2 regions of the Lysinibacillus sp. VIII_CA genome follow, and region 1 is predicted to be linked to the other one. Evidence: riboswitches for the same ligand, from Rfam matches in the RefSeq annotation. Region 1 holds a riboswitch; the other holds the start of a gene.
What was found. Region 1 has a riboswitch for cobalamin ahead of mmgD (citrate synthase). Riboswitches for the same ligand answer to the same signal wherever they lie in the genome.
Positions count from the first base shown of each region.

Region 2: it holds a riboswitch for cobalamin, as region 1 does, so the genes downstream of both, ACP3VS_RS17740 (ABC transporter substrate-binding protein) here and mmgD (citrate synthase) in region 1, are expected to answer to the same signal.

Region 1 is NZ_JBNFXM010000006.1:107,834-130,103, reverse strand. It holds gene ACP3VS_RS10850 (Lsa family ABC-F type ribosomal protection protein) at 1-538, shown strand, start outside; gene ACP3VS_RS10845 (sugar phosphate isomerase/epimerase family protein) at 674-1,498, opposite strand; gene ACP3VS_RS10840 (DUF6005 family protein) at 1,495-2,469, opposite strand; gene asbD (petrobactin biosynthesis protein AsbD) at 2,483-2,740, opposite strand; gene ACP3VS_RS10830 (AMP-binding protein) at 2,737-3,972, opposite strand; gene ACP3VS_RS10825 (IucA/IucC family protein) at 3,972-5,717, opposite strand; gene ACP3VS_RS10820 (IucA/IucC family protein) at 5,692-7,512, opposite strand; gene ACP3VS_RS10815 (GNAT family N-acetyltransferase) at 7,985-8,503, opposite strand; gene ACP3VS_RS10810 (YczE/YyaS/YitT family protein) at 8,625-9,266, shown strand; gene ACP3VS_RS10805 (enoyl-CoA hydratase/isomerase family protein) at 9,376-10,431, opposite strand; gene ACP3VS_RS10800 (enoyl-CoA hydratase-related protein) at 10,446-11,231, opposite strand; gene ACP3VS_RS10795 (acyl-CoA dehydrogenase family protein) at 11,242-12,936, opposite strand; gene prpB (methylisocitrate lyase) at 12,946-13,860, opposite strand; gene ACP3VS_RS10785 (bifunctional 2-methylcitrate dehydratase/aconitate hydratase) at 13,903-15,336, opposite strand; gene mmgD (citrate synthase) at 15,434-16,555, opposite strand; cobalamin riboswitch at 16,745-16,939, opposite strand; gene ACP3VS_RS10775 (NUDIX hydrolase) at 17,171-17,656, shown strand; gene ACP3VS_RS10770 (ABC transporter ATP-binding protein) at 17,704-18,522, opposite strand; gene ACP3VS_RS10765 (ABC transporter ATP-binding protein) at 18,525-19,298, opposite strand; gene ACP3VS_RS10760 (ABC transporter permease subunit) at 19,309-20,112, opposite strand; gene nikB (nickel ABC transporter permease) at 20,114-21,067, opposite strand; gene nikA (nickel ABC transporter substrate-binding protein) at 21,139-22,270, opposite strand, start outside.
Region 2 is NZ_JBNFXM010000015.1:93,640-103,257, forward strand. It holds gene ACP3VS_RS17730 (hypothetical protein) at 1-22, shown strand, start outside; gene ACP3VS_RS17735 (elongation factor G) at 131-2,071, opposite strand; cobalamin riboswitch at 2,247-2,434, shown strand; gene ACP3VS_RS17740 (ABC transporter substrate-binding protein) at 2,599-3,594, shown strand; gene ACP3VS_RS17745 (precorrin-3B methylase) at 3,647-4,324, shown strand; gene ACP3VS_RS17750 (S9 family peptidase) at 4,396-6,384, shown strand; gene ACP3VS_RS17755 (class I SAM-dependent rRNA methyltransferase) at 6,471-7,667, opposite strand; gene ACP3VS_RS17760 (alpha/beta hydrolase) at 7,730-8,647, opposite strand; gene ACP3VS_RS17765 (dihydrofolate reductase) at 8,809-9,285, shown strand; gene ACP3VS_RS17770 (HIT family protein) at 9,345-9,618, shown strand, end outside.

The sequences.
Region 1 (22,270 bases):
TGTATCTGTTCGATATGATGACCAAATGATTAATCAGCCATTAAGCTTTAAAGTTGAGCAAGGTGATCGTATTGTCCTTGATGGAAAAAATGGAAGCGGAAAAAGTAGTATTTTAAAACTCATTCTTGGAAACGACATACAGCATACGGGCAACATTCATGTAGGCTCGGGTCTCATAATATCCTATGTTCAACAGGATACTTCCCATTTGAAGGGATCGTTATCGGATTTTATTGAAGATAACGGCATTGATGAAACATTGTTTAAATCCATCCTTCGTAAAATGGATTTTGATCGAATCCAATTTGAGAAGGATATTGCTCATTATTCAGGTGGACAAAAGAAAAAACTACTTATTGCCAAAAGTTTATGTGAGAAAGCACATTTATATATTTGGGATGAACCACTTAATTTTATAGATATCTATTCCCGTCTGCAAATTGAAGAGCTCATCCAAAGCTTTAATCCTACAATGGTGTTTGTAGAGCATGACCAGGCATTTCAGCAAACCGTGGCAACCAAAATTATTTCTATGTAGCTAAGTAGGAAACTATAAAAACTGAACGTTTGTAAATCAATAGCTCTCTAAGCGTATCTCCCTAATAAAAAGACAAAATCCCAAGGAAAAGATGATACATATTTTTCCTTGGGATTCTCTATAGCCTTATACTTATTATATTTGCACCAGCTGCAAAGCCTTCTTAACATCGTGAATATCTTTTGTTAAAACACTCTTCACATTCGATCCAAACCATTCCAGTGAGGCATCTATCTCCATGGTTGAATCTACTTCCGCTAGGAATTCTCCATAATCAATGACTCCTTCAAATAATGGAACCATCCCTTCTCTAGACCCTGATGCAGCATAAACATTATGTGGTGCAAAAACATCAAGTTGTGTACGGGAGGCAATATTTTTAAAGTGGAAATGTAAAATATAAGCACGAAGTTGCTCCATAGCGATAATAGGGTTTATCCCTGATTCCCATACATGTAATACGTCAAAATTTACTCGTAGCCTTGGGTGATTCGTTTCTTCGAGTAGCTGCATGGTTGATGGTAAATTATCTGTCAAAGTGTTCGGATGAGTTTCAACAAGTAAATATTGTCCCTTTGACTCAAGATAATCACAGAGCAATTCTAGTCTGAAAGTAAGTTCCTCTCTTTCTTTCTTACTTGTGTCTGAGCTGCCCTTCTTTCCGACAAATGTACGAATCTTATTGGTTCCCCAGCGTTCCGCAAGTGCAGATAACCTCTCCGTTTCAGCCATCATCTCAGAAATAGGAGCATCTAATGGTAAATAATCACTAAGCATGCTCGTTTCCAAACCGAAAGATCTTAACCAATCCGCTCCATAATGAAGGTCATCAGCCAAGTTCTTTGCATGAACACCCCAGAGCTCGATCCCTTGAAAGCCTTGAGCTTTGGCAAAGTCAGCCAATTGATCTATTGAGTGAAGATAGTGGCGAAACGAAATTGTACAAATAGATAGTTTCATAACTGGACCTCTTTCTTATGCTGTAGTGTTAACCATGCTTGAAAACATTCATGTAATCCTTGCTTTATGTTGAACTCAAGAAGATTTTGTTTTGCTAACTTCGCAAAAATATCTTCTGTTACTAGCGGGTCTTGCGTCATCGCAAGTTTCATCACCCGATACTGAATCGTAGTATAGCCATTCACTAAACGCTCAATATCATCACACCATTTATCAAAGCCTTCTTCAGCGCGGCCAAGTGCTTCCCAAAAAAATGCAAACGCATGCTCATATGCATACTTTCTAATCGCTATAACTGGCAATTGTTTTATTGCATCTGGAAGTTTTGATATACTTTCTTTGTCATTCCCAGCAGTATGCTCTTTAATAATTTCAGCAATGGTATCTGTCAATGGATTACAATGAAGCTTGATACATGTATTAAAATAGGCTTCCACCGTCTCGGTAGTTGGAGCAATGATTGTCTCCGAATCAAAGTAATAGCCTCCTCCTACAGATGGCTCTTGGATAGCAGCTAAAATTCTTTCCTTCGGTAATAACCCTTCCCAGCGAAAATCAGGATCATACATGAACCACTCTTCTTCATTTTCTGTCGATTCTAGCATCACATAATGAGGGAATGGACTTTGATGAAATTTATTCTCTCGTTCTGGAAGCTTCGATAAATCTAACATTACCATTACATGTTGCTGGGGAGATTTATGCGCTAATAACCCTAGTAGCTTGTTGATATTTTCTTGTTTGGTTTGTTTTTCGTCATACCATTTGTAAAGCTTGATGCCATAGAGCATTTCATACCATGTTTGAAAGAAATAATGATCTATTTGTTCAGAATGGTATGTGAGCACACCATTATCAAGCACATCGAAATCTGCATCCCATACCCCAAAATAGTAAGGCCTATGATCGACACCCTTTGTCTTCTTAATAACCTCACAAACACAGCTTACAAAACAATGAACTTTTATCATTTTTAGCCTCCGATTAATCTATCTTTTGCTGTTCTTCTAAGAAGCTTGCTAGAGTCCCTACTGTTTTGAAATCTTTCGGAACGAGCCCCTCATCGGGAATGGAAATGCCAAGATCCAATTCTATATGAAGGATGAGTTGAAGAACCATAATTGAATCCATATATAAATCCTCATTTAATCGGGCATCTTCATTAAAAGAAGACAGTGTCTGCAACTCTAATGAATTTTCCATAATATCATAGATGCTCTTAATCAATTGTTGCCGACTCATACAGGGATGCCTCCAAGTTTTTTTCTACTTACTTTTCCATTAGGTAGCTTTTCGATTTCATGAACAAATATGAACTCAATCGGAATTTGATGGGGGGCAAGAAATTTCCGGCACCATTCTCTAAGTTCTATAGTATCGATTGGTTCAGAAGACACATAGAGTGCGCAAACTCGCTCTCCTGATAAACTATCCTGTTTCTTATATACGACGGCTTCTGTTATTCTTGGCTCATCCATTAACACGCTTTCTACTTCTTGCGGATACACATTCAAGCCTGCTACATTAATTGTGTCATCGATTCTTGCAAGAAAAGAAAGAATATTATGTTCTATATAGCCAAGGTCTTTCGTATAAATCGTTTGTGTAGACGTTTCAATGATAATCTCGCTAGGTCTTTGTTTGTCACCAGCTGTCACCTTTACATGAGGTAGAGGATATCCCATCTCTTTTGGATCTTCCACATGAGGGTGAATCGCAACACAGCCAAATTCGGAGCATCCATACTGCTGTAGTACTTGGTTAGATTTTTCTCTTAATGATGTTAACCAGCTATGTGGCATCACAGTTCCTGACGTCATCACACGATCAAATTGTTGATCAATCGGTAATAATCGGCTTAATGTATACAGTAACGCTGGAGCTCCATAGAGTATGTGCTGAGGATGTTCTTTTAGCTTTTTCAATATATATTTAGGATTACTATTCGTAATAATAACCGGCTTTGCTCCTCTTCTTATGCAGGCTAGAACCCCACAAATAAATCCATAAGAATGAGTAACTGGACAAGCAACAACAGAATTTGTCATGGCATCAACAGGTAACGCTTTTACATAACTTTCAATCTCCTCCTCCACTGAGCTCCACGTTCGTTCAATGCACTTCGGAGCTCCTGTTGTACCTGAGCTCATTTGAACCAATACCCCTTCTTGGTTATTGGAATGATTGGATAGTTCAATAAACGTATCAATCGATTGGAACAACAACAGATGACTACCCGCAGTAGAAGCAATCCTTATGGCCCCCTCTTTGGGCGTAGCCGGATGGATTGGGACAACTGATCCTCCATTTTCACGAATGTATAAACAAAGAGTCATATATTGAAAAACATCATCCGTACAAATCGCTATCCTGCGATTGCTACACTCCTTTAGATGAGATAAGCCTTCATATATATCAAATTGTTGTTCAATATTTTCTACTGTATAAAATTGATCGTTAACATAAAACATCATTATTTCCCCTTTTCATCTGCTTGTGCCAACGTATTGTTGACGATATGTCGAAAATTTCCTTCTTCTTGATTTTGCAGTTTCTTTTTTAGTAAAGATTCAACATAAATATGTGTGCTAGTAAACTGAAGCTGTTCATTTCTTGGGCATAAAGATGGAAAGCGGTCAAAGTGCTTCTGTATTCCGTCGTTAACTTGACTCCAAAAGCGTGTTTCTTCGTATCCATAATGCTCTTCTAGCAAATAAGATAGCTCACTTAAATGAAACACGAAGAGTGTATCCATAGCTAACTCTCGTAAACCCTCTACAGAAGACATCCAATAATATTGATCGGCAGGTGCATCTTTAAAGCGTTCATGTATCATTTCAAAATCTGGAACGAGTTTTCTATCGGCAATGAATTCTTCCGTATATTCGATACTGTCATGAAAATCCCGCCATACAATTCGTGTCGGCCACCCATTTTGATGCAATAAAATCATATTTTGCGCATGGGCCTCTACAGCAATTCCGTGAGCAACAAGTAAGTGCCAAACAGGAATAACACTCACTTCAATCAATCGTTTTATCCACGCCTCGGTTCCATATCGGCATAGCCAGTCATCAATAAAAGGACGCCCATCTAACTCCGTCATCATGAGTACCGTAAACGGTACTGCTTTCTCTTCTTCCTTCATGTACAAGCGCACACTTTCTCGCCATATGGTGCCAAACTGACCTTCTAATTTTCTACTATGCATTGTGGCATCCGGTTCAAAAATAATGCCTGCATATTCTTCCAGTACAATAACGCTCTTTTGTAAGTAGGCATCGGATTCAATGACCTGTTTAAGCCATGCAGAAATATGAGGAGCAGCACAAACAGCATGAGAATGTAACCTTCGTAATGAAGAGGTATTCACCATATTCATGGAGCATTTTAATTGTGCCTTTTTTGGATCTGAAGAATTCCATAATGTTCGCACTGATTGAGTTGCCCTATAGTAATCTCCTTTCACATCAAGAGGTATGAAATCTTTTTGTTCTATTAATTCAGCAAGTTCCTGTTTCATGGTACGCCATTGCCATGGGTGAATAGGTAAGAACGTATAGTCCTCAAATGTTCCTTTGAATACTGCAAGCTTGTCAAGAATGGTTTCCCACAGTAAATGCCCTAGCTCTCTTTTCCAAAAATTCGCTTCATCCTCAAGTACAGCGATTCGTACATAGCTTCTTCTCACTGCAACCCATTGAAGAGTAAATGCTTGCTTTCCCTCAGGGCCATAGGCTGCATGGTCGTCAATTGTAAAGCCGGTTCTGGATTTGAAACAAGGATGATAGGGATGTCCTTCCATAATTTCCGATTCTAATTCTTCATAGATTGATTTTCTTCTCGACATGGGCATTTGGAGATGTCGTTCATTCCATTCACAAAGCTTATTCGTTCCATGAAGTTCTTTCAGTAATCGAATTTTGTCTTGACGACTCGTCAGTAACTCATCGACTAGCTCCTCAAGCGTTGCCTCATGTACCGTTTCATCTTCGCTTACTAAAAAAATATGATCTTCCTTTATTCGAATGCGATCAAATGCCATCCTTCTACCTTCACAACGATAGGTGTATTTCTGTCCAATAAGTGTAAAAATTATAGTCCTTTGATCTAGACGTGTTTCTTCATATTTGATTAGTCCTTCAAAGATCATTGCTTCTACAAGCTGCCGCCTTACACGAAGTTCTCCTTGTTTAGCTAAAGGCTGTAGCTGCTGCATACTCTGCCTCCTCAAACTGAATAACAAATGGATTAGGAATTTTAGTATATACGGCTTGTTCCAGTTCGGCCTCCAGTTCATCTACATCATGAAACCTTGTTAATAGGTTTGCTTTGAAGGCAAGCTCCTCTTGATTTAGAATGTTACGAACGAATATTTTTCCAAAACCTGTAAATTCTTTTTCTAATAAGTGCAGTTGATCCATAGACCACTTCAAAAGTTCATTTTCATTAATTAACTGATCTGCTCCAAATCGAGCAATAACAGGGAACAATTGATTCATAAATAAATAATAGGTAAATCTATCATGGATAAGGGCATCTTCGTAAAATAGCTCCTCCGTTTCATGTAAAGATGGTTCTATTGAAAGAAGTACATCTTTATATGCTTTTGATAAGTAATAACCTTGGTTATCGCGGTAATAATATGTAGTTGGATAACCTGAAGAGATGTTTAACAGACTATTTTGTTGATGGGCTTCAAGAGCGATCCCATGCTCATCGTATAATCTTAATAATGGTTCAATAGCATTTGTCCAATAGACTTTAAACCAATCTAAACTGACGCTCTCTAATGACCGGAATTCAGATTGAGCGATTTTCATGATGAGCTGACATAGCTTTGATTTTTCTTCTAGCAGGGGCTCTTGCACAAGCGTAGCGATCATGCAGATTCCTTCATCATGCCCCTTAGGAAATATGTTTGAACGAAAAATAACCTCAAATCCTGATTCCGTCTGATTTGGAAACTCTATAGTCATATACGCAGGGTCATTCATCATTTGAAAGGATGAATGCTTTTGTAAGAAATCTATCTTCTTCATTAATCGAGCCATAGCAATCCCCGCTTTAAGTTCATGAGTTCTATTGACCCTCAATGAATTTGTTATTTTTACGGGAATTGAAAACTTATACATCATTTCTTCCTGGGCGTTGTAAACCGTTCTGATTGAAGAGGTTGCTGTATAATATGCCCCTAGTGCTCCTTCGTATTTTATTAAATCTTCAGCAATCGCCTTTTTGACATACTGTTGCTGTAGAAGCCATTGTGCTTGTAAGGGGTGTACCGGAATGAAACAGACATTCTCTGACTTAACAAATTCAGGCTGTGATTTGATTAAAGATCGAGCAATGTGTTCACTAGCACTTATTTCTAATACGGAGGCCTCGTTCACCATTTTACGGTCGACTCGAAAGTAGTGAAGTTGGAAAGAACCTTGTAACTCTGGAGCAAAACTGGTTTGTTGCCAATCTGCCATCCCTTGTCTACTTTTAGGTGTTGGATGGAGCCAATGACCAAGTAGAAGGGACTGCTCTGCTTCAATAAACGTATCGCTAGCTCGGTGTTGCTTGTCACCTTCAAAACTCTTTTCAATATAATGGGCCATTGTTTGATAGCTCTCAATTATGCGAAGAATGAGTTCGTCAAAATGGGAAGAAAGCTTCAGACAGCCATCCATTTTAGTCGTACAATGTAGTTCCTGAATAAGCGTGATGAGAATCGTTAATTTATCCTCAACAAGCCATTGTTTTTGTTTTGTACAATATTTCAACGATGCACCAAATACCTGTCTTCCAACAAGAGATTTATATTCCACGCCAAATGCAAAACGTATGTTTTGTCTTGGTAACTCAAGCTCTAATATATATGCCTCGGTAATCAGGGCTGATAGTCGTTGTTCCTTAATCCATTCCTCCTTTTTGACCCAATGCCCGCTTCTCACCTCTCGTATATAACAATTCATAAACGCCTGAAACGTTGCATTCTTTGCAATCTGTTTAGCAATCTGCTGCATGAAATAAACCAATCCTTTCACAGAACCTTTTTACTATTAATTGATAATGATTATCACTCACTGTTGAAAAAATAAGTCTCCCTTATTAGAAAGACTGAGAAGTAAAAGTAAATCGAAACAAATGAGGTGTTGTTAACAATTGATAATGATTATCGTTTTCATTAATAATTACATTTTATAGGTAATATGGAAATGACTCAACTGTCTAAAGACCTATATGACAATACAAACCATTGAAATAGGTAAAAGTATAGAAAAAGTTGGCGTTTTCCGCATCACATATTAGAGATTTTTAATATTTAATGGATTAAAAAGCTTAAATATTACAAGAAAACAAGAATAGTTGTTTAATGAAACAAAGGTTCTTATGGTTTGAAAGACGTGCCATTTCACAAACGATGTACCTGTAGAAAAATAAGTATAGAAAAATAGCAAAAACGTTGATACCGCAACATTTCTGCTATTTAAAAATTTATATTAATATTTTTGTCATAATTACATCTATTTGTTCTTCCTCACCCATATAAAAGCTGTGTGCCCCGGTCTGCACAAAGCCTATATTCTTATAAAAGCCTATGGCATTGTCATTTTTATCCCAAACTCCTAACCAGATGCTGCTTTTGTTTTGAGCTTCAGCTAATTCGACTGCCTTGTTGATGAGATATTTGCCAAGACCTCTTCCTTGAAATGGCTGTCGAATATAAATACGTTCAATTTCAAGTGTCTCATCCCCCATTGGTTCAGACTGAGCATCATTGACATTCACCTTTAAGTAACCAGCAATGACATCATTGTTATAGATAAAATAAAATTCTGAAGCTTTATTAGATAATTCTTTTTCCAGCTGATACTCTGTAAATGCTTTCTCCAAGTAAGCGGTCATATTTTCAGGTGAATTATGATCTTTAAAGGTATCATTGAATGTTTCGATACTCACCTCTTGGAGTTTTTTTAAATCACCTATGCTACATTTTGATAATTTGATTGACATTGATTACACTCCTTCAGAACTCTTTATGTATTTTATATTGCAAATGCAATAAAAAGAATATATATTGAATGTAACTTATTTTTGTTGTATATGCAATAAAAAGTGGAGGGAGGTAATAAAAGTGAAATATGTTTTTTATGTCTTAGGCATTTTCATTTTAACACTGGGCATTTCTTTAACTATTCAATCTAATCTAGGCACTTCCCCCTTCGATGCCCTTTTAGTGGGTTTATCTAAAAATATAGGGCTGACTGTAGGTAGCTGGGAAATTATTATAGCTATTATTTTAATAGTTGGTAATTCTATGTTAACCAAGCAAAGGCCCGAATTCTTGGGCTTGATGACAGCCTTTATTACGGGAATTGGAATTGATATGTGGTTATTTGTGTTACACAATTGGATAACGCCTGTAGCTTGGTATAGTCAAGTTGTTAGTTTTGGTGTAGGTTTAATGGTGATTGGGTTAGGGACTGCCACCTATTTACATACGAATTTTGCACCGATACCTGTTGATCGATTAACCTTAATAATTAAAGAGCTCACGAAAAGGAGCATCTTTTTTGCAAGAACCACTATTTATCTCCTGTTTTTAGCGCTGGCGTTACTATGGAAAGGCCCAATTGGCTTTGGAACAATCATAACGGTTTGTTTGGGAGGGCTCATCCTCCATTTCTTTATGCCTATTACTGGCAGAATACTAGATAACCTCCTACAGCACTCTAATACCACTCTAAATGATCAAAATGAAGAGATTGAAAGCTAGTATAAACCCAAATATTCTGTTTCTTGCTTAGAATGGGGTGATGTCATTTCCCCCTTTCTTCTATAAAGATAAAAATCCTGCTACGAACAGGATTTTTAAATGAAGTCTATCATGTAACATTATTTTCTTGAAAAAACTTTTTCTTCTCCTCTTCTGTAAATTCTTCTAGGTTTTGATAGATATAGCGTGGATTACGATCCTTATCAATCACAACAGATCGTACACCTTCATAGAAATCCTTATGTCTTAAAAAGTTTCTTGCCAACATGAAATCTGTATTCAAACATTCCTCTACTGTTTTTTCACGAGCGTCAATAAGCTGCTGTAACGTAATTTTTAAAGAGGAAGGTGATTTCGACAAAAGCAAGTTCTTCGTGTCACGGGCAAATTCGCTTGGGTCATGGTTTAAGGATTGTATGATTTCCTCGACTGTATTTCTTGAAAAATGATGGTTTATTACTGTTTGAACCTTCTCAAGTTCACTGTTCGTGGATGGATTACTAGAATATTTCTTAATTAGTTGGTGTAAGGTTGCGTTTATATTGTTAGAATGCCAATCTGTCTGTATAACGCTTTGAAGGAAATCAAATAGCTTATCGCTCGTCATATAATGATCTGCTCCGTTCGCAAAAAGGACATCTGCTGCTTTAATAATGGACGCAGTTAATGCCAGATAGTAACCAATAAATCCTGGCGCTTTGTTTAAGAAATAGCCCGCGCCAACGTCTGGAAAAAAGCCAATATCCATTTCCGGCATCGCCCATTTTGTACGCTCTGTAACGATTCGGTGGCTTGCTCCATAGGTTAATCCGACTCCACCACCCATGACTATGCCATCAAGGCAAGCAATAATTGGTTTAGAATAATGATAGATTTCTAAATCCACTTTATACTCTACTTCAAAAAAGTTTTCAGCTACTTTAAATGCTTCTTGACTGGATTGTGCTTGATAAAGTGTTTTAATGTCACCTCCAGCGCAAAACCCCTTCTCCCCTGCCCCTTGTAGTACAATAAGACAGATTTGATCATTCGCTTCCCATTCTTTTAATTTTTCTCTAATGAGGTTAAGCATGTTAGTGGAAAGAGAATTTAAAGCTTTAGGACGATTCAACGTAATGAAGGCTGCTCCTCCATCTTCCACCGAAAATAAAACTTCGTTTGCCATGTTGGCCCCCTCCTTTAACAGTGTTTAAAGTGTGGCTGTCTTTTTTCAATAAATGCCTGCACACCTTCTTTGGCATCATTTGTTAAAAATAACTCAGCAAAACGCGTTCGTTCAAGTTCAAGTCCTTTTTGTAAGTTATCCTTCGTGCTTTGAATCACACATTCAATTGTACGAGAGACACATATCATACTTTTACCCGCAACAAAGGACTGTGCAACAGCTTTAGCCGTCGTCAAAAGTTCCTCAGGTTCTGTTACGAGTTGAATAATACCTAGCTGTAATGCCTCGTCTGCACTCAGTTGTTTACTTGTTAAAATTAATTGGAGCGCTGTTGCTTGATTCGTCATTCTGCTAAGTCGTTGAGTCCCCCCGAATGTTGGGAGTAGCCCAAGCTTTAATTCTGGTAAGCCGAGAATGGCTTGATTCGAAGCAATTCGGAAATGACATCCTAACGCTAGTTCAAGCCCTCCTCCAAGAGCCGGTCCATTAATGGCAGCAATAACTGGTTTTTTCATGGCTTCTACTTCATCGCATAGCGCTTGCCCTGCTTGAGCCATTTGCAATGCTTTTTCCTGTTGGCCAAAGGCTGAAACAAACTCCTTTATATCAGCCCCAGCGACAAAAAATCGGCCAGTGCCTGTAATAATAATGGCACTTGTGTCTTCATCCTCTGCTAGCTCTTGGAAAATGAGACGTAGGTTTTCAATAGTGGCTGATGACAAAGTGTTTGCAGGTGGATGATTTAAATGAATAATTGAAATAGAATCCTCTTTACTAACGTTGACAAATGTATCGATCATGCTGCTCCTCCTAACTAATCATTTTTGGGTTGTCAATGAATGTTCTCGCAAGTGCCCGTTTTTTCATAAAGAGATTTTGCTGTAGCGGAATATTTAATTGTCGAATGTTATTTAGCAAGCTTACTCGTTTTTGTTCATTGCTTTCAGCGGCCGTAATGATAGTAATCGCACTTTCTTCTATTTTGCGGTAACCATCCTGGCATAATATGTCAGTCATTAATTGTTTTGTTTGGACATGTGCAGTTTTTTTCGACCTGAGCCAGGCTGATTCCATGACATACGTTTCCATGGCCATATCCGCCAACAAACGCATAAATTCTTGCTCCTGTTCGAGTTGAATTTGTGCATTTGCAATGACATGAATAGCTAGTTGCATTAAATGCTTGGAGAGAAGGATGTAATGGTGATTTTTTTCTAATGGTTGAGCGTGAATAAAATCACCCTCTATTGCAGTTGTTTGTACATATTTTTTCCACAGCATTTTAGCCATTGTAAGGCGATTGATTTCATTTGTACCCTCGAAAATACGGTTAATTCTTGCGTCTCGATACAAACGTTCCACTTCATAATCTTGCATATAGCCATATCCACCATGTATTTGAACAGCTTCATCAGCTATTCTTCCAAGTGCTTCGGAACAATGTACTTTATGAAGTGCGCATTCCAGAGCAAATTCAGATATTTTCTGAACTATCGTTTCATTGCTTGCTGATGCAATAGCCTCATCAACTTTCCCAGCCGTTCGGTATGCACCGCTTTCTGCTCCATAAATCAGAACGGCCATGTCAGCAAGCTTTTCCTGAATCAATGTAAAGTCAACGATAGGTCGTTCAAATTGTTTCCGTCCCTTCCCATAATTCACGGCTATTTGAAATGCTTGTTTGGCCGTTCCTATATTAGAAAAGGCAAGCTTTAGACGTGCCATATTCAAAATGTTCATAGCGACTATATGTCCTTTGCCAACCTCTCCAAGAACACAATTGATTGGCACAATAACATCCTCTAAAATGAGCGTGGCCGTTGAAGAGCCTTTAATGCCCATCTTCTCTTCTTCCTGACCCACGGATACCCCTTTAATGGAACGTTCGACAATCAACGCAGTCATCCCCCTATTCGTCTGGGCAAATACAACGAAGACGTCTGCTAGCTGAGCATTGGTAATCCATTGCTTTTCTCCATTTACTAGCCATGCTTTCCCGTCTTCTGTTAATCTAGCATTCGTTTTGGGGCGCAGTGCATCAGAACCCGCTTCGGACTCTGTAAGGGCGTAAGCTCCAATCCATTCTCCAGAAGCCAACTTTGGTAAGTATTTCAGCTTTTGCTCCTCATTTCCAAAATAGATATAGGGTAATGTGCCCACCCCTGCATGAATATTGTAGGAGACACTAAAAGAACCCCCAAAACCCATTTTTTCTGCTACCAGACCAGAAATTTTTTTATTGAGCTCAAGTCCTCCATAAGCTTCGGGTATTTCAATGGCCAGTAATCCAAGATCACCTGCTTTTTGGAACAATTGTCGGGTGATCTCATATTGTTGCTGTTCAATGGATGAGATATTCGGTGAGACATCCTGTTTAATGAAGAGCTCAGCAGTTTTTGCAATGAGCTCTTCTTCATCGTGGAAATCCTCAGGTGTAAAGATCGTCATGTTGTTTTTTAGTCGATCCATATAAGCCCTCCTTGAAAGAAAGTGGAGAAAAGCCATTTACCTCTCCTACTTTATTTCCTCCTTCGGTAAGATGGTTTTTGCTAATTCACTATCTAAATCCTCGAATTTATAATAGGAAATCGTTTCATACAATTCGCTTCTTGTTTGCATATCCTCAATTGCTTCTTGTTGTGTTCCAGTATTTTTTATTAATTCAAATACGCGCTCGTATGCTTTTGCTGCAATTCTCATAGATGTAACGGGATAAATGACCATCGAGTAACCCATTTTTTCAAATTCCTTAGCGGTATAATAAGGAGTTTGACCGAATTCAGTCATATTGGCTAATAAGGGGGCATCTAACTCATTGGCAAATTGTTTAAACTCTTTTTCAGTTTGTAATGCCTCTGGAAAAATAACATCTGCACCAGCAGTAACATATGCTTTGGCTCTTAGTATAGCCTGCTCTAAGCCTTCAACAGACCTTGCATCCGTGCGAGCAACAATCATTAATGTAGGGGCTATTTGTTTAATCATTTTTATTTTTTGAATCATTTCCTCCTTTGGAACAAGAGTTTTGCCATTTAAATGTCCACACTTTTTAGGAAGATTTTGGTCCTCTAGCTGTACGGCAGCAACCCCTGCCTCTAGCATTTCACGAGCAGTACGGGCAACATTTAATACGCCACCAAAGCCCGTATCAATGTCCACTAGCATCGGTAAATTTGTAGCCCGAATAATATCACTAGCACGCTGGGCTATCTCATTTGAATAAATCATCCCTAAGTCTGGTAAACCTCTACTCGCTGTATAAGCGGCACCAGAAAGATATAATGCCTCAAAGCCAACTTTTTTAGCCATCAAACCAGCCATTGCATCATGTACCCCTGGTATTTGCAAAATAGCTGAACGAGCGATATGAGCTTTAAATTGTTCAGCTAATTGTTTTTGTGTCTTTGCTTCTTGGACAATCCATGTCATTTTTAAATACCTCCTCTTTATTGCGTTCGGAATCCATCTAAATTAAATAAATAGATTAACAAATTCATGAACAGCAATTTGTTCAAGCAGCTCTTTATTTACACAAACATCGTTTATTTTATTGAGTTGTTTTTGAGCATAATGCGTACGAAGGTTTTGCTGGAATTTATCAATAATCTGAGGGAATGCTTCCTTACGGCGGAAACGATGTCCTAAAGGATATTCACACTCAATTAGCTCAGTTGATGTACCATCTTTGTAATAAACTTGAACAGCGTTCGCAATGGATCGTTTATCAGGGTCTAAATAGTCGATTGTATATTGGCCTTTTTCCACAACAACCATTTTATTACGCAAGTCATCGATTCGTGGATCTGCCGCCACCTCATCTTCATAGTGATTTGCGGTAATGTCACCATAAATAAGACCAATCGCTGTAATATATTGAAGGCAGTGATCTCGATCTGCAGGATTGTGAAGAGGCCCTTCTTTATCGATAATTCGCATGGCTGATTCATGTGTTGTAATTTCTATGCGGTCAATATCAGCTAGGCGATTTTTTACTTCAGCATGCAAATGAACGGCACATTCTGCAGCCGTTTGAGCATGAAACTCTGCAGGATATGAAACTTTAAAGAGGACATTTTCCATAACATAAGATGCAAGTGGTCTCGCAAGCTTTAATTCTTGCTTATGAAAGAGCACATCTTGGAATCCCCAGCCTGGTGCAGATAATGCAGTTGCATAGCCCATTTCCCCTTTCACAGCCATCATTGCTAGTTGTACGGCCCTGCTTGTAGCATCGCCAGCAGCCCATGATTTTCTTGATCCCGTATTAGGAGCATGTCGATAGGTTCTTAAACTTGAATTATCAATCCAAGCATTTGATAAAGCATTGACAATCTCTTGATGAGTGCCCCCTAAAGCCTTTGTAACAACAGCTGTTGTCGCTATTTTGACAAATAAAACGTGATCTAAGCCAACACGATTTAAGCTATTTTCGAGTGCAAGTATTCCTTGTATTTCATGGGCTTGAATCATCATTTCTAAAACATCTTTCATTTGGAGAGGCTCTTGCCCTTCTGCAACTCGTACACGACTCAAATAATCAGCTACAGCTAAAATACCACCAAGATTATCAGAAGGATGCCCCCATTCTGCCGCCAACCATGTATCGTTATAATCCAACCAACGGATCATACAACCGATATTAAAGGCACCTTTAACTGGATCAAGGACATAGGATGTTCCTGGAATACGAGTACCATTTGGAACGACTGTACCTGGTACTACAGGACCTAGAAGTTTTGTACATTCAGGATATTGTAAAGCTAAAATGCCACAACCTAACGTATCCAATAAAACATATCGAGCCGTTTCGTAAGCTTCTTCGCTCGTAATCTTTGTGTTTAATACGTAATCCGCAATATCAATAAGAAGCTGGTCTGTCATCGTTTTTTCATTCGTTTTAATCATCTATATCTTCCTTTCAAGGTATGAATTTGATATACTGTATGCTGATGGGCATTGGTCAGAATGTCCATCAGCTCTATGGCGAGTTGTTAAAACTTGATTATACCGACAATTCTTCAAGGTTATGACGCTCGCCTATATAATGAACACGAGGTCTAAATAATCGATTATTGTCATGTTGTTCGATCACATGTGCACATAAACCGATCGTTCGAGAGCCAAAGAAAATAGGCGTATATAATTCAATTGGTAAGCCCAGCATGTAGTACACGGGCGCAGCATAATAATCTAAATTTGGATACAAGCCTTTTTCCTCCACCATCACTTTTTCACCGGCTTCGCACATGTGATATAAGCAGTCATCCCCTTGCTCCAAGCATAGTTTATACAAAGCTTCTTTCATGATCTGCGCTCTTGGGTCCATTTTTTTCATATAGACACGATGGCCAAAGCCCATTATTTTATCTTTATTTTTGAGCTTGTTTTTCAGCATCGCTTCAAAGCCCTCCACAGTCTTAGCTTCAAGCAGCATATACATGACTGCCTCGTTCGCCCCACCATGCAAATTTCCTTTCAATGATGCGACAGCACCAGTTAGAGCACCATACAGATCGGATTGTGTGGAGGCAATAACACGAGCAGCAAAGGTCGAATTCGGCATTTCATGTTCACTATATAAAACAAGTGATTGGTCAAAAATTCCCTCTTCTAATGGTGTTGGTTTTCTTCCAGTAATCATGTAATAAAAATTAGCACTATAAGAAAGCTGACTATCCGGTTCTACAACATCTTGACCATTTAATACACGGTAGCTATTCGCAACGATGTTGGGCATTCCACCTAAAAGTCGATATGCTCGTGTTACATTCATTTCAGTCGAACGATCATGGATGTGCTGATCATACCCTGCTAACGCTGAAATTCCAGTTCGAAGGCCGTCCATCGCATGTGTCCCATTTGGTAATAAGTTGAAAATTTGAAAAAGCTCTTGTGGAACGTGATAGTTTTCTTTCAATTTATCCTGTACGTCAGCTTGTTGCTCAGTAGTTGGTAGGTTTCCGTGCAATAATAAATGGACAATATCTAAATAGGCGTATCGCTGAGATAGTTCAATCAAATCATAGCCACGTATAACAATTTGACTGCCTACTACGTCTAAGAAAGACAGTTTTGTTTCCGCAGCAATAACTCCATCAAGACCTGGTGAATACGTTAACTCCATAGATTACAACCCCTTTGTTTAATCATTCTTGTAAGCGTTACCATTCAAACTCGAAAGAACAACAAAAAAACAACTTCTATCCTTTAGAAGTTGTTAATCTACAAAAGTATGACAGAACAAAAAACAGTGAACTTACATCCATTCACAATCATCATACAGTAGCTAACACCTCCCTATCCTCGTAGGTCAATTGATGCTTATTTAGTGGCAGGTCTCCTGACTTATCATCAACATTCCTATAACACCTTCCCGTCTTGAAGAACAAAACAGTGGTCTCGTTATGGAACTCCTACATACAGTTGCGGGACAGTGTTGGACTCACACCAACTTCCCTTTTAATCAAATGGAATCAAACCCATTTGAACCACCAAAATTTAGCATATTCAATTTGTCTTTTTACCTTAACATAGAGGTTTCCAAACAATCAATATAGGTAAAATTCAGAAAAGACTGATTATAAAAAGCTATTTTTCATTTTTGACGAACTATTCTGCATATTTAAGCATTATTTCGCTCAAAAAAAGATTGTTAATCAATCCCAATGGAGCTATATTTATGAAGCCTGCTTTAAAAAAGCGATTTGTTTTGCATTACGATGAAACGAGGAGTGACGGGATGGGCTATATAACTGAATTAAGAAAGCTTATCGGTAATAGACCAATTATAAGCGTTGGTTCGACAGTTCTTGTTGTTAATGATGATAAGAAAATACTCTTTCAACATCGTTCAGATACGTTGGATTGGGGATTACCTGGCGGTTCAATGGAAATAAACGAAACATTAGAGCAGGTTGCTGCTCGTGAACTTTATGAGGAAACTGGTCTCGTGGCTAAAGAGTTTGAGTTTATCGGTGTTTTTTCAGGACCTGATTATTACTACTGTTATCCGAATGGCGATGAAATCTATACAGTCATTCACCTTTATAGAGCTAAACATGTAAGGGGTGTATTGGAAATGAAGGATGGTGAGAGCTTAAGCCTCACTTATTTCAGTAAGGAAGAACTTCCGAATAATATGGAACAGAGGACGGTCGCTCTCTTAAACAACCTAGAGGGCAAAATATGGGGGTTCGAAAGCTCCTTTACGAAGCTTTCCAAATAACAATGTAAGAATTTTAATAAGGACTTTCTTCGCAAAGACATTTCAGATCATTCCAAACTAGTATTCTTGTGAATTCTTTCGCGAGGGTGACTGGGCAAAATCGCGTTGTATAGCTCAAGTGATGCGGAATGCTTAAATGGTTCACCTTTCATGATTTCCTCTACTAGCTGACCATTTTGCATGACGAGGATGCGATCTGAAATAAAGCGTGTAGCCTGTAAGTCATGAGAAATGAAAATGTATGCAAGTTGCAAATCCTTTTGTAGTGTCTGTAGTAATTGAATGATTTGTTTTCGCAAAATCATATCTAAACTACTAATGGCTTCATCTAAAACAATTAATTTTGGATGTAAGGCAAGCGCTCTTGCAATGTTTACCCGCTGTTGTTGCCCACCGCTAAGCTGGGAAGGATGCTTTTCGGCAATAGATTTTTCTAACTCTACATGATTAAGTAATTCCTTTACCTTATAGTGTCTCTCAGCTGAGCTATAATGCTCGAAATTTAGGTACGGTTCCTCTAAAATTTGAAAAATAGTGTGCTTTGGATTTAATGAATGATAGCTATTTTGAAAGACTGCTTGTAAATCTCTCCGTATCATTTTTTTCTGTTGGCTAGTGGCATCATAAAGATTAACCCCTTGAAATAGAACCTCACCGGCTGTTGGCCTTTCCATTCCTAATATAATTCGGCCCAATGTGCTTTTTCCTGAGCCACTTTGTCCAACAATCCCTAAGCATTCCCCCTCCTGAAGTGAAAATGATACTTTCTGTAATACAGGAGCATCCTGTCTTCGCTTGAATATGAACGGTCTATGTGCATAGTTCTTCTCAATATTTCTCACTTCTAGTAGCTTCAATTTTTTCACCTCTAAAACATCATTCGGGATTGTAATAGTTTCTTTGTATAAGGATGCTGTGGTGCATCAAAAAAATCATAGACATTTGCTTGTTCAATTAGTTCCCCTTTATACATCACGGCTACATCATCAGCTAGTTCAGCAATAACGCCTAAATCATGCGTCACAAGAAGTATGGCTGCCTGTGTTTCCAGGCGAATCCGATCAAATAATGTCAATACCTGTTTTTGGTTGACTGTATCAAGAGCTGTCGTTGGCTCATCAGCTATGTATACCGAGGCTTGAATTGCCAGTGACAAAGCAATCATTACACGCTGTAGCATTCCCCCACTTAATTGGAATGGATAATAGTGTAAAAGTTTCTCGGGATTAGGTAAATTAACTTTTGACATGCTTTCCATAGCAATTTGTCTAATTTCATTTTTAGTTATAACAAAATGAGCCTTTAATGATTCACGAAAATGACTTTCAATGGTTTGCACACGGTCAAAGGCAGTCGAAGGATTTTGCATAATAATAGATAGATGTCTTCCACGATAAGCTCTCATTTGAGCAGCATTTATCTTCAATAAATCTTGTTGATGGTAGAATATGTGCCCTTTGATAATCTGCGCTCTAGACGGTAAGGCTTGCATGATAGCTTGGCAAAGCATGGTTTTCCCACTACCGCTTTCGCCAATAATCCCCAAAACGCGGCCTTGATAGGCTGTCAGATGAATGGCGTTTAAAATATTTTGTTCTCCAATTTTGACCGATAAGTCTTTCACTTCTAAAACTTTTTTCATAACTTCCCCTTTACTGGTCAGGCGTCTTTAAACTACTTGCCAAAACATTACATACTAGGACAACTAGAACGATAGTAAGCCCAGGATATAGCATTAATTCGGGATGTTGGCGGATATATTGCTTCCCTTCATTTACCATCATTCCCCACTCAGGAGTGGGAGCCTGCACGCCAAGCCCTATAAAGGAAAAGCCTGCAATCTCTAAAATAACCTTTCCCATATCTAATGCAACAATCGTTACAATAGGAGGCCAAACATGAGGGAGATAGTGACGAATAATTAATTTCACACCTGTAGTACCGCTTATTCTTGCCGCTAGAATAAAATCCTTTTCATTCATGCCGATAAATAAACTTCGAATTAGTCTTGAATAATAAATAAGCTGTGTCAAAATAAGTGCGATTAACACATTTTTTAAGCTTGGCCCTAATACACCTAAAAGCCCAAATGCTAGTACAAGTGTTGGAAAAGCTAATAAAATATCGCATATCCGAATAAATAGCGCATCTATTATACCTCTTTTTAAAGAGACCCATGCGCCCAACAGGATCGCTACTACAATAGCAACTATTTGTATGACGAGCGCCGCACCTAAAGAATACCGAATCCCTAAAAGCAATCGTGAGAAGACACATCTTCCTAATTGGTCTGTTCCTAATGGATAGTCCCATGAAGGTGCTAAAAATTTCTTAGAAATATCGACTGCTAAAGGGTCATGAGGCATCATGATTGGGGCAAACAGTCCTAGTAAACCAATGATGATTAGTATAGTGAGACTCATAAATCTTCTCATATGTATACGTTCTAAGTTCACTTTACTCTCTCCTATTCTTCATCATCAGATGAGGATCCAATAAACGATGCAATACATCTGTGCCTAGATTGGCGAGCACATAGATGACAGCGATCACCAACACATAGCATTGTACAACGGGGTAATCACGATTCGTTATGGATTCTATTAAATATCTACCGAGTCCAGGCCAACTAAATACTTGCTCTACAATGACAGCCCCACCTAGCAAATTTCCGAGTGTCATCCCTAACAAAGTTGATATCGGTATGGCAGCATTCCTCCCCACGTGTCGGATGAGAATGACCGATTTTTTTAAGCCTCTAAGCTGTGCATATTTTACATAGGGCTGCTCGTATTCTTCAATGATGGCAGAGCGGATAAACTGTGAGAACAATCCGATTGTAGGTAAAGCTAATGTGAAAGCTGGTAAAACTAAATGTGCTCCTGAACCTTTTCCATTCGTCGGAAAAATCCCAAGTTTTAAACTGAATAGATAAAGTAGGATAAACCCTAACCAAAATGTTGGAATGGAAACACTTAGGACTGTAAATAATCGAATGATTTTATCGATAAAGGAATGCTTATATAATGCGCTCACAACCCCTAATGGAATACTAAAGGTTAAAATAAGGATAAATGCTACTAAAGCTAATTCGATGGTAGCGGGTAGCTTAGCAAATAGCTCATCACCAACGGGTAATTTACTAACAAAAGATGTCCCAAAGTCTAGCTGTAAAACGCCTTTTACCCATAGCAGATATTGCATGATAAAAGGCTTATCTGTCCCTAATTCTTCTCGTAAAGTTTGTATAGCCTCTGGTGTTGGGGCTATTCTTGCAAGTCGAAGAATGACCTCTGCTGGTTCTACTGGTACGAAACGAATAAACACAAAGGTCAGAATAGATACGCCTACTAATACAAATGGAAGTGTGAGAATTCTTTTTACACAAAACATCCAAGTCGATTCGTACATGTCGTCACTTCCTATTTCATCCGATGATAAAAAGAGAGTTGTCCTGGTTCGACACACTCTCTCTTTCATACTTAGTTTTCTTTATCCATTTGTGCATATGGAATGTCATACTCAGAAGCACGTGGTGCAAAATCCTTCATATATGGTTGATAAATAACTTGATTCGTTTCATACGATATTGGATAGAACAATGCTTGTTTGTGGAACATTGTTAAAATATCCGTGTATAGCTGCACGCGTTCTTCTTCATCGGTCCCGACTAATAATTGATGTATGTTAGTATCGATTTCTTGAGTATTTGGTAAGCCTAATTTTGCTTCATAAACACCACTAGCATTTGGTGTAGCTGATTCATTTGCAAAGCTATGTGGATCAGTCGGCGGTCCATTAGTTCGCCAGAAGTTAATATCAACCTGATCATCCATTAATTTTTGCAGACCGACCATCACATCGGCGCCTTCAATATTTAACTGTACGCCTATTTTCGCTAGCTCGCCCTGCATTAACTCTGCCATAGGTTTTTGAATGGCATCAGTAGCAATATAGATTAAATCTAATGTAAGGGGTTGACCATTTTTTGAACGAATTTTTTCACCCTTCTGTAGCGTCCATCCAGCTTCATCTAGCAATTTCTGTGCTTTTTCAGGATTATATATAATGGGGGCTAAATCAATATTGGCATATGGAATTGCTTCCCAAAATAGCGTGTTAGCCACTTTTTCTGTACCATGTGTAATGCTTTCTACCATTTGTTCCTTATTGATAGCATATTGCATCGCTTGTCGAACCTTTAGCTCAGCTAACGGTCCAGATTGTGTATTGAACAGTAATGCTTTCGTAGACAATGGCTCAGATGTAGCTGTTTTATATTTGCCACTATCTCTTAAATACGTATAGTTATCTAAACTAATAACCCCTCGCCCATAAATGACATCTAATTCTTCATTTTCAAAGGCTAACGAAATGGATTCCGAATTTGGGATGATTTTAACCTTTATTTTATCTACGAGAGGCTTTTCTCCCCAATAATGTTCATTACGGCTAAATAAAGCATATTCGTCTTTTTTATAGTCGGTTAAAACCCATGGCCCTGTGCCAATAGCTGATTGAATGGAATCATTTGTCTTATCGCCGTCTGGGAAGCCATTATCCCCTAAAAAACGGAATGGTCTGACAAAGGCTAATTCGTTTAACACAGGGTAA
Region 2 (9,618 bases), on a different contig from region 1:
GAAAGCTGTCGGTGCGATATGAAAACAAGCCCTCCATGAAGCGGGGGGCTTGTTTTATTTATGCCAGCGTATCATGCTTCATCTGAGGCTATTAGCCTAACACACCGTCCTTGCAAATACTTTACTTGACTTATCCCTGACAGTGCATGGCTGCTTGAGCCTCTTGCCAAGGGACAGTATAGCCTTTGCCTTTAGCGCAAAAAATGCTGGAAGAACTGTATTCAGGGTCCGCATTTTTATCATAGCCTATCTGGGCTATTACTTCTTCTGCATTATGACACACATCATAGCCATCAAATTGGAGGGTAAGTGAGCCTTTCCCATTGGTATAGGCAGCAAAGATTGTGCTATAGCTCATAAAGGTTGCTACAGGTGCACGTCCTGTCAAAACAACGTCAGTTTCGGTGAGGTCTGGGTCGTCGAATGTGCCGGCAGCCTGTTGAATGTCAGTCATCATACGGCCAATAAAATCATTGGAAGCTTTCATTTTAAAGCGATAATATGGCTCAAGCAGGATGTTCTGTGCTTGTTCTAGTCCTTGACGTAGTGCTCGGAAAGTAGCTTCTCGGAAATCACCACCAGAGGTATGCTCATTGTGACCACGCCCCGTTAATAGCGTAAAATGAATATCTGTGACGGCGTAGCCTGTGAGTAAGCCGTGATGATCACGCTCAAACAAGTGCTTCTCAACGAGACGCTGGTTGCCCACTGATAAATCATCGGCATGACAGGCATTACTAAAGGTAATTCCTGCTCCGCGTTCATTAGGCTCCATTAATAAATGAACCTCTGCATAATGCTTGAGTGGCTCAAAATGACCGTAGCCTGTAACGGTTGTCCCAATTGTCTCCATATATAATATTTGCGGCTCTCCAAAAGAAATGTGTAATGCAAAACGTTTCAATAACACGTCAATCAGGACTTCTAACTGAATGACACCCATTATGTGCACATGGATTTCCTGAAATTTTTCCTGCCACACGACACGCAATGACGGCTCCTCGGCCTCTAGTAAACGGAAAATCCTTAATACTTCTTTTATATGTTGCTCACCCTCATATTGAACTTTTGCCTGTAATGTAGGGACAAGCTCATAGGGCAGTGATAGCAATTTACTGCCAATTCGATCCCCAATATTTGCCTGACTGAGCCCTTTAACAGCGAAGATTTCACCAGCCTCAACTTGCTGAACAGTTTCAAATCGACTGCCGTTATATAGGCGAATTTCTGTTACTTTTTCTGTGATATCTCCAAATGTAAATTCATCCCGAACATGTAACTTGCCTGTAAGGGCCTTGATGAACGTTAAACGTTGATGTCCATCATGGCGTATTTTAAAGACCTCTCCTTGAAAAGGTGCTTCTGGCTCGAAGTGAGTACCCGTTAGGAATGGAAGTTGAGCAATAAATTCCTCAATGCCTTCATCCTTCAACGCAGAACCTATAAAACAAGGAAAGGCATCCTCATTTTTAATCATCGTTTGTAGTCTAGTCATGCATTGGCGATGTTCCAATGTTTCATTCAAAAAGTTATCTAGCAGTTCTTCATCACGCTCTGCCAGCCATTCCATAATCGTGCTTGAAACATAGTTTTCCTGCAGTGGTTCATCTATGAGGATTACATGTTCTGAGAAATCCTTATGCAGCTGAGTCATAACAGCTCTCACATCTGCTCCGTCACGATCTATTTTATTAATAAAAAAGAATGTAGGGACATGATAGTTCCGTAAAAGCTGCCATACAGTTTCTGTATGACCCTGTATACCCTCTACAGCACTAATAATAATGATGGCATAATCCATGACACGAATGGCACGCTCCATCTCAGGGGAGAAATCGACATGCCCTGGTGTATCGATCAGCGTATATGTATCGTCGCCGATAGTCATGCGACCTTGCTCGGCAAATATTGTAATGCCACGTTTACGCTCAAGCTCATGATTATCTAAATAGGCATCCTGATGATCGACACGCCCCCGCGCTTGAATACTATTGGTATGATAAAGCATTTGCTCAGAAAAGGTTGTTTTTCCTGCATCAACATGAGCAAGAACCCCAATCGTCTTGTACATACTAAATCCTCGTTTCTATAGGTGGCTATGTTCTCATTGTATCAGAATACTAGCACAAATAATTCTTGTAAAATGATTCGTCTTTTTGTCGAAATAGTGCTAATATAATGATGATTGCAGATTTTGCAATTTACTCTGATTGCGAATTAACTCATGAACTGCTAGTCTATCAATAGAATGAATAGAACATATTGGTGCAAATGGCATTTGTCATTTTGCTTAAAAGGGAAATCGGTGTAATTCCGATGCTGTCCCGCAACTGTAAATGGGGAGTCTATACAGGATGCCACTGTAGTTTAACTATGGGAAGGTGTATAGATGATGAACCTAAGCCAGGATACCTGCCAGTATGTGTATGCTAACTAAGAACCACGAGGATGGGGATAGTGATAAAGGTAACTATACCGTTTTTTCACTATGCTACTCTCTTGGCGACAAGAGGGTTTTTTTATGCCCTTCCAATGATCCTGGTAGCAAAGAAGTCTCTGATTTCTTTCTATATTTATGACAACAAAGGAGAAAAGGACATGAAAAAATGGAGAAGTATATGGCTGGTCATGCTCATCGCGCTCATCGCAGTTTTAGGAGCGTGTGGTACAAAGGACAAGCCTGATTCAGCAACGCAAACTGAAAAAGTTGAACCGTCTGAGGCGACAACGACTGAGGTAATCATTAAAAATAATGGAACTACCCAAACCTATAAGGAAGCACCTACAAAGGCAATCAGCTTAAATCAGCATGTGACAGAAATTATGCTTGCATTAGGGCTAGAGGATTCCATGGTAGGGACTGCTTATTTAGATGACGAAATCTACGAGCCGCTTCAAGCAGCCTACGATAAAGTTCCTGTTCTTTCAGATCAATACCCAACGAAGGAGCAAGTCATTGATGCCGGGGCAGATTTCTTGTATGCAGGCTGGAAAAGTGGCTTTGGTGAAAAAGGTGTAGGAACACCAGAGGAGCTTGAGGAATTAGGAATTCATACGTATTTACATACAGCTTCTAATATGACAAAGCCAACATTAGAGGATATTTTCACTGATATTCGTCATATTGCAGAAATATTCCGCGTGGAAGATCGCGGCGAAGCATTCATTGAACAAATGACAAAAGATGTCGAAGAAGTTCAAGCTAAATTACCAAAAGATAGAGAAAATTTACGTGTGCTAGTCTTTGACAGTGGTGAAAAAGATGTATTCACAGCTGGCCAAAACTTTATGAATGAGCTGGTGACAATCGCTGGCGGTCAAAATATCTTTGGAGATGTGGAGTCAGGGTGGACAACCGTGTCGAAGGAAGATGCAGTAGATCGCAATCCAGAGGTGGTTGTCATAATTAATTATGGTGAAACAACGGCTGAACAAAAGATAAATTTCTTAAAAAATGATCCAGCCTTGAAGGAAATGGAAGCAGTCAAAAATGATCGCTTTGTCATCCTTCCACTTTCAGCGGCATCTGAAGGGGTCCGTGCAGCAGAGGCCATTCAAATTTTAGCTAAGGGCTTCTACCCAGAAAACTTTTAAAAATTTCGAGCTAGCAAAGTGCTAGCTCCTTTTTCTTAAGGAGCGATAACTATTGAACGCATTTCGTCAAAACATACCAGATAAAACATTTGAGACCCTTAATCAGCAAGGTGGATTTTCGCGATTAGCAGTAAGCCCTGGCATTATCAATAAGCATTACACACCAGCCCAATTTCAAAAAATAGCAGAAATTGTAGGGGAGAAGGGAGCCATTAAATACTCGGCTTCCTATAGCATATTATTATCGATTCCCTCTAGCGAATTAACTGAAGCTACCCGTGCCTTACAGGAGGCTGGACTGTTTGTTGCATCGTCAGGGCCTCATATTGTTATGAAAGCATGTGATTTTTGTGACGGTGAAAAAATGGAAGCAGTTCCTCAAACAGAACAGCTCTATCAGGCGCTGGATGGTATAACCGTGCCTGTAAGAATGCGAGTCAATGTGAATGGCTGTGCATCCGCCTGTTATAATCCCACATATGATGACATCGGTTTGGTCTATCAGCATGAGAGCTTTGATGTTTATCTAGGAGCCATTCCTATGGGGACGAAAGCACAGGCGGGTACTCTCTTTGCAAAGAGAGTAGGGATCGACCATATTGAAGATTTTTTGCTACAAATCATTCGTCTTTATCAGGACCAAGCTCGTTCCAATGAACCTTTTTATAAGTTTTATCGCAGAACAAAATCGAATGCTGATTGGGAACTAGTAAAAAAATCGATCGAGTAGCAGGAATAATACTTAGGGTGTCGAAATATTGTAGTAGAGCATAGAAAATGACAATACAAAGGAGCAAGAACATGACATCTAAACAAGTGATTCAACCAGAGGATCTTTATCGCTTGAAATCAGTGGCAGATCCACAGCTCTCACCTGATGGGACTGAGGTAGTTTATGTAGAGACACGTATTGATGAGAAGAAAAAAGACTATATATCTAATCTGTTTTATATAAATTTAAAAGACAAACGTCCTCAGCAATGGACATATGGTGACTATCGAACAAGCTCTCCTGTGTGGTCGCCGGATGGCAGTCAAATTGCTTTTTCTTCTACAAGATCAGGCAAGCCGCAAATTTTTGTGCTTTCGAAAACAGGTGGGGAGGCAAAACAAGTAACGTATTGTAAAAACGGTGCGTCAACGCCTGTCTGGTCTCCATGTGGAGAGAAAATTGCCTTTTCCGTTATGCTCGGTAAAGATGAAACTATTCTAGATAAAGCTGAAGATGACAAGAAAGAAGAAAAAGAACTAAAGCCGCTAGAAATCGATAAGATGAAACATAAATCAGATGCTGGTGGATTTACGGATATGGACCAGCATACCCACATCGCTATTGTCGATTTAAAATCTGGTGACTTAGAGCAAATGACAGAAGGGAACAAGCATTGCCATCTGAGTACATGGTCGCCCGATGGCAACTATCTTACGTACTTAGCAGATCAAGCAGAGGATTTAGATTTTTCATTTAATGCGGATATTTACTTATTAGATATAGAAACAAAAAAGAGTCGCAAGGTAACCGAGGGAATTGGCTCTTATTACCAAACATCATGGTCTCCTAATAGCCGCTTCCTTTCCTTCGTTGGGGGAAAACGTGAGTTTGAAAATGCCACACAAGCGAAGCTATGGATTTATGATATGGAACAAAATCTGCTAAACTGTGCCACAAGTGAATTTGATGCCCCTGTCGGTGACTATGTCATCGGTGATTTCCTGCAAGGGGTAGCAGCTCCACCTGTGCAATGGATGAATGATAATCATAGTTTCTACTTCCAAGTAACAGATCACGGCAATGCAGCAATTTATTTTGGTAATGTGGATGGAGAGATTTATCCAGCTATTCACGATGATCAATATGTTTATGGATTTTCATTAGATGCTCAAAATGACCAAGCAGTTGTCGCAATAAGTACGACAACAAATCCGGGCGATTTATATTACGTCAACTTAAAGACGGGTGAAAAAGAACGGTTGACAACCGTCAATGAAGAAGTTTTAAAGACGAGAGAGATAGCTGTTCCTGAGAGTATTGAGTTTGAAGGAGCTGAGGGCTGGAAGGTCAATGGCTGGATCATGAAGCCAGTGGGCTATGAAAAAGGGAAGAAATATCCTCTTATTCTTGAAATCCATGGTGGTCCACATGCGATGTACGGCAACACTTATTTCAATGAATTCCAAATCCTAGCTGCTCAAGGCTTTGCGGTGCTGTATACAAATCCGCGCGGAAGTCATGGCTACGGACAAACGTTTGTGGATGCAGTACGTGGTGATTATGGTGGCAATGACTATCAAGACCTAATGGCTGCAGTGGACTATGCTTTAGAGCACTATGATTTCATTGATCAGGATCGACTAGGTGTAACAGGTGGGAGCTATGGTGGCTTTATGACCAACTGGATTGTTGGGCATACGAACCGCTTTAAGGCAGCAGTTACACAACGCTCAATTTCAAACTGGATTAGCTTTGCAGGTGTGAGTGATATCGGCTATTACTTTACAGACTGGCAAATACAAGCGGGGCTCGATAATATGGAGAAGCTATGGCATCATTCTCCATTGAAGTATGTAGACAATGTTGAAACACCGTTGCTCATTTTACACGGTGAAAAAGATTATCGTTGTCCGATTGAACAGGCGGAGCAATTATTTATCGCCTTGAAATATCGTAAGAAAGAAACAAAATTCGTCCGCTTCCCTGAATCGAATCATGAACTGTCAAGAAGCGGAAAACCAACATTAAGAATTCATCGTCTGGAATATATACGAGATTGGTTTGTGGAAAAACTTTAACAAAGAGGTGGCTTAGGAAGTGAACATACTTCTTAAGCCTTTTTTATCGAAAAAAAGAATCACAGCAAAGTGTGATTCTAGATCAGTTAGTCGATTTTTTGAATAAAAACGACCTTCAAATAATTAAATTCAGGATATTCACGAGGCACACGGAAATCCTTTGGTAAACCGTATTCCTCTACAATTTTATAGCGTGTACGAGTCTCTTTAAATGCTTGGTCGATAAATCCTTTAAACTTTTTCATACCGAAGCTTGCATTATTTGTAGAAGCCACAATAATACCATTTTTGGCTGTAATCGCAATTGTATCCTTCAGTAATTTTGGATAGTCCTTCGCCGTTGAGAACGTCATTTGCTTTGTACGAGCAAAGCTAGGTGGATCTAAGACAACAAGGTCAAATTTTAATGCGTGACGCTGTGCATATTTAAAATAATGAAAAACGTCCATTACTTTTATATCCTGGGCTTCATAATCAATTTGATTGACGCTAAACTGCTCAATTGTTTTGGCTAAACTGCGCTTCGCAACATCAACACTTGTTGTTTTAATAGCTCCTCCAAGCGCGGCTGCTACTGAAAATGCCCCTGTGTAGGAGAAGGTATTAAGCATATTGGCTGTGTTTGCATAGCGCTCACGAATAGCTAATCGTACTTCCCGTTGATCAAGAAAAATCCCTGTCATCGCACCATCATTTAAATGGACTGCATAGGTCATCCCATTTTCCTTGACCAAAATTGGAAATTCGCCAGGAGTCCCCATAACAAAATCATCCTGTTCCATATATTGGCCTTTACCATCAAATCGTTTTTTCTCATAAATAGCTTGGTAGTTGATGGTTTCAGCAAGCGCCTCATAAACGACTTCTTTCAATGAGTAAATACCCTCGCTATACCAACTCACCATATAGTAGCCATTAAAGAAATCAATCGTTAGGCCACCAATGCCATCACCCTCACCATTGAAAACACGGAAGGCTGTTGTATGTTCATTCTGGAAAAATGTTTCTCGGAGTTGTATGGCTTTTTTGAACTTTTTAATGAAAAAAGCTTTATCGATGGTTTCATTGATATCAGTCGTCAAGACCCAGCCAATCCCTTTATTTTGAATACCGAAGTAACCTGTACCAATACAACGATTATGGTGATCCATCAGCTTAAGTAGTGTCCCTTGCTCGGAAGGGAGTTGTCGTGCATCCACCGCATCTTTTGAAATTAATGGGTAGCCTTTTTTTAATTGATCAGCAAAAGGCTGCTTTATTTGTAGGGCAATTGTTTGTGTCATGTTGTCATCCTTTAAAAAACGTTTTGCTCTATTATCGCACTGTTTGGACGGGATAGCCAAACTTATTTCAGGAATTCAGCAATTTTTGCCACTGTTTCGATGGTCGCCTCTTCAAAATAATTCATCTTGCTAAAATAGCTATGAATCAAACCAGACATGGTCATATGCTCTACAGGTACTCCTGCGTCCGCCAGTTTTTGGGCATAACTTAAACCTTCGTCAAAGAGTACATCTGCCTCTGCTGCAATGAGGAGGGTTTTAGGCATATGGCTTACATCCTCAAGTTGTAGAGGAGATACAAATGGATTCGCATAGTTGGATTCCTCTGTATAGTGCTGAGAAAACCATTGCATACCTTTTTTATCGAGGCCGAAATTTTCACCATAAGCCTGATAGGAAACGGTCGTGAAATCTACATTCGTAACGGGATAAATGAGTACTTGTGCTTGCAAAGACGGACCACCCGAAGAAGCAGCTAAGTGGGTCACGACCGTTGCTAAATTTCCGCCGGCACTGTCCCCAGCAACCGTCAACTGAGCAGCATCGCCGCCAAATGCTTTGATATGGTCATGCACCCATACTAAGCTATCGTAGGCATCCTGTAATGGAGTTGGAAAAGGAAATTCTGGAGCTAAACGATAATCTACGGAAACGACAATAGCTTGTGCTTGTTCTGCTAATAGCTGACAGCCAGCATCAACTGACTCTAAATTACCATATACCCAGCCACCACCATGATAATAGACAATAACCGGTAATGGTTGGTGATGAATAGGGATATAGAGTCGTAGCGTAATTTGAGCACCATCACGCACTGTAATTGCTTGTTCTTGTATGGACGCAAGTGTTGGTTTGTGTACGGATTGCCATGGCATAACCGTCCGCATCGCACGAGCTTCCTGTGGTGTGACTTGATAGTAAGGTGTCACACCATGCTGAGCTTGAATATAATGAACAGCTTCTTTTCTTAATGTAGTCATCCTCATCATTCCTTTATCTTGACGTTTATGTCTTATATTATAAACTATTCATATAATTTTACTAGGATTTAATTGTAGAAAAAGAAAAATCTTTTATAAAAGAGGTGAAATGATTGAATTGTGTTTATAATAAAAGGGAAGAAAGTATTTGGAGGGACAGTATGATTTCTTTAATTGTGGCACATGATGACAACCATGTAATTGGGTATAATAACGGAATGCCTTGGCATTTACCTGGAGATTTGCAGTATTTTAAAAACAAAACAATGGGCAAGCCAATGATTATGGGCCGAAAAACGTTTGAATCCATTGGTCGTCCACTACCAGGACGTCGTAATATTGTTATTACACGAGATGAAAATTATCGTGCAGAAGGCATTGAAATTGTGACAAGCCTAGAAGAAGCAATAGCAATGGCAGGGGATGTACAGGAAATTATGATTATTGGCGGCGAGCAAATTTTCCGTTTATCGATGGAAATAGCAGATCGCTTATATATTACGAAAATCAATCATTCTTTTCAGGGCGATACCTTTTTCCCAAGCTATGAGCAGGATTTTGTAGAGGTTGCTGCTGAACAGCCTGAAACAGCTTCAGAAGGCTATACATTCCAATATCAAATTTTTGAACGTAAATAACATGGAGAGACGCACGGTTTTGCTAGACCGTGCTACTTCTATATTTAGGGGAGATATTGATGCGCAACATAGTATTATCGAGTGGAGAAAATGTTTATGTTGATTGCTTGAGCTGTGCAATCATAAGTGGACAAATCGAGCCCAATGGGGGTGTTCTAATTGAAACGGATTATTTTCACGCCCATCAGGATATAGCTTATCCAATAAAGGGATTAGTTATAGTAGCCTCAAAGCGTCATATTCATTGCTTGGATGAATTAAATAATGACGAAAAACTGGATTACATCCATCTCTTAACAAAAATAAGACAAGCTCAAAGGGAAGTATTGGGCA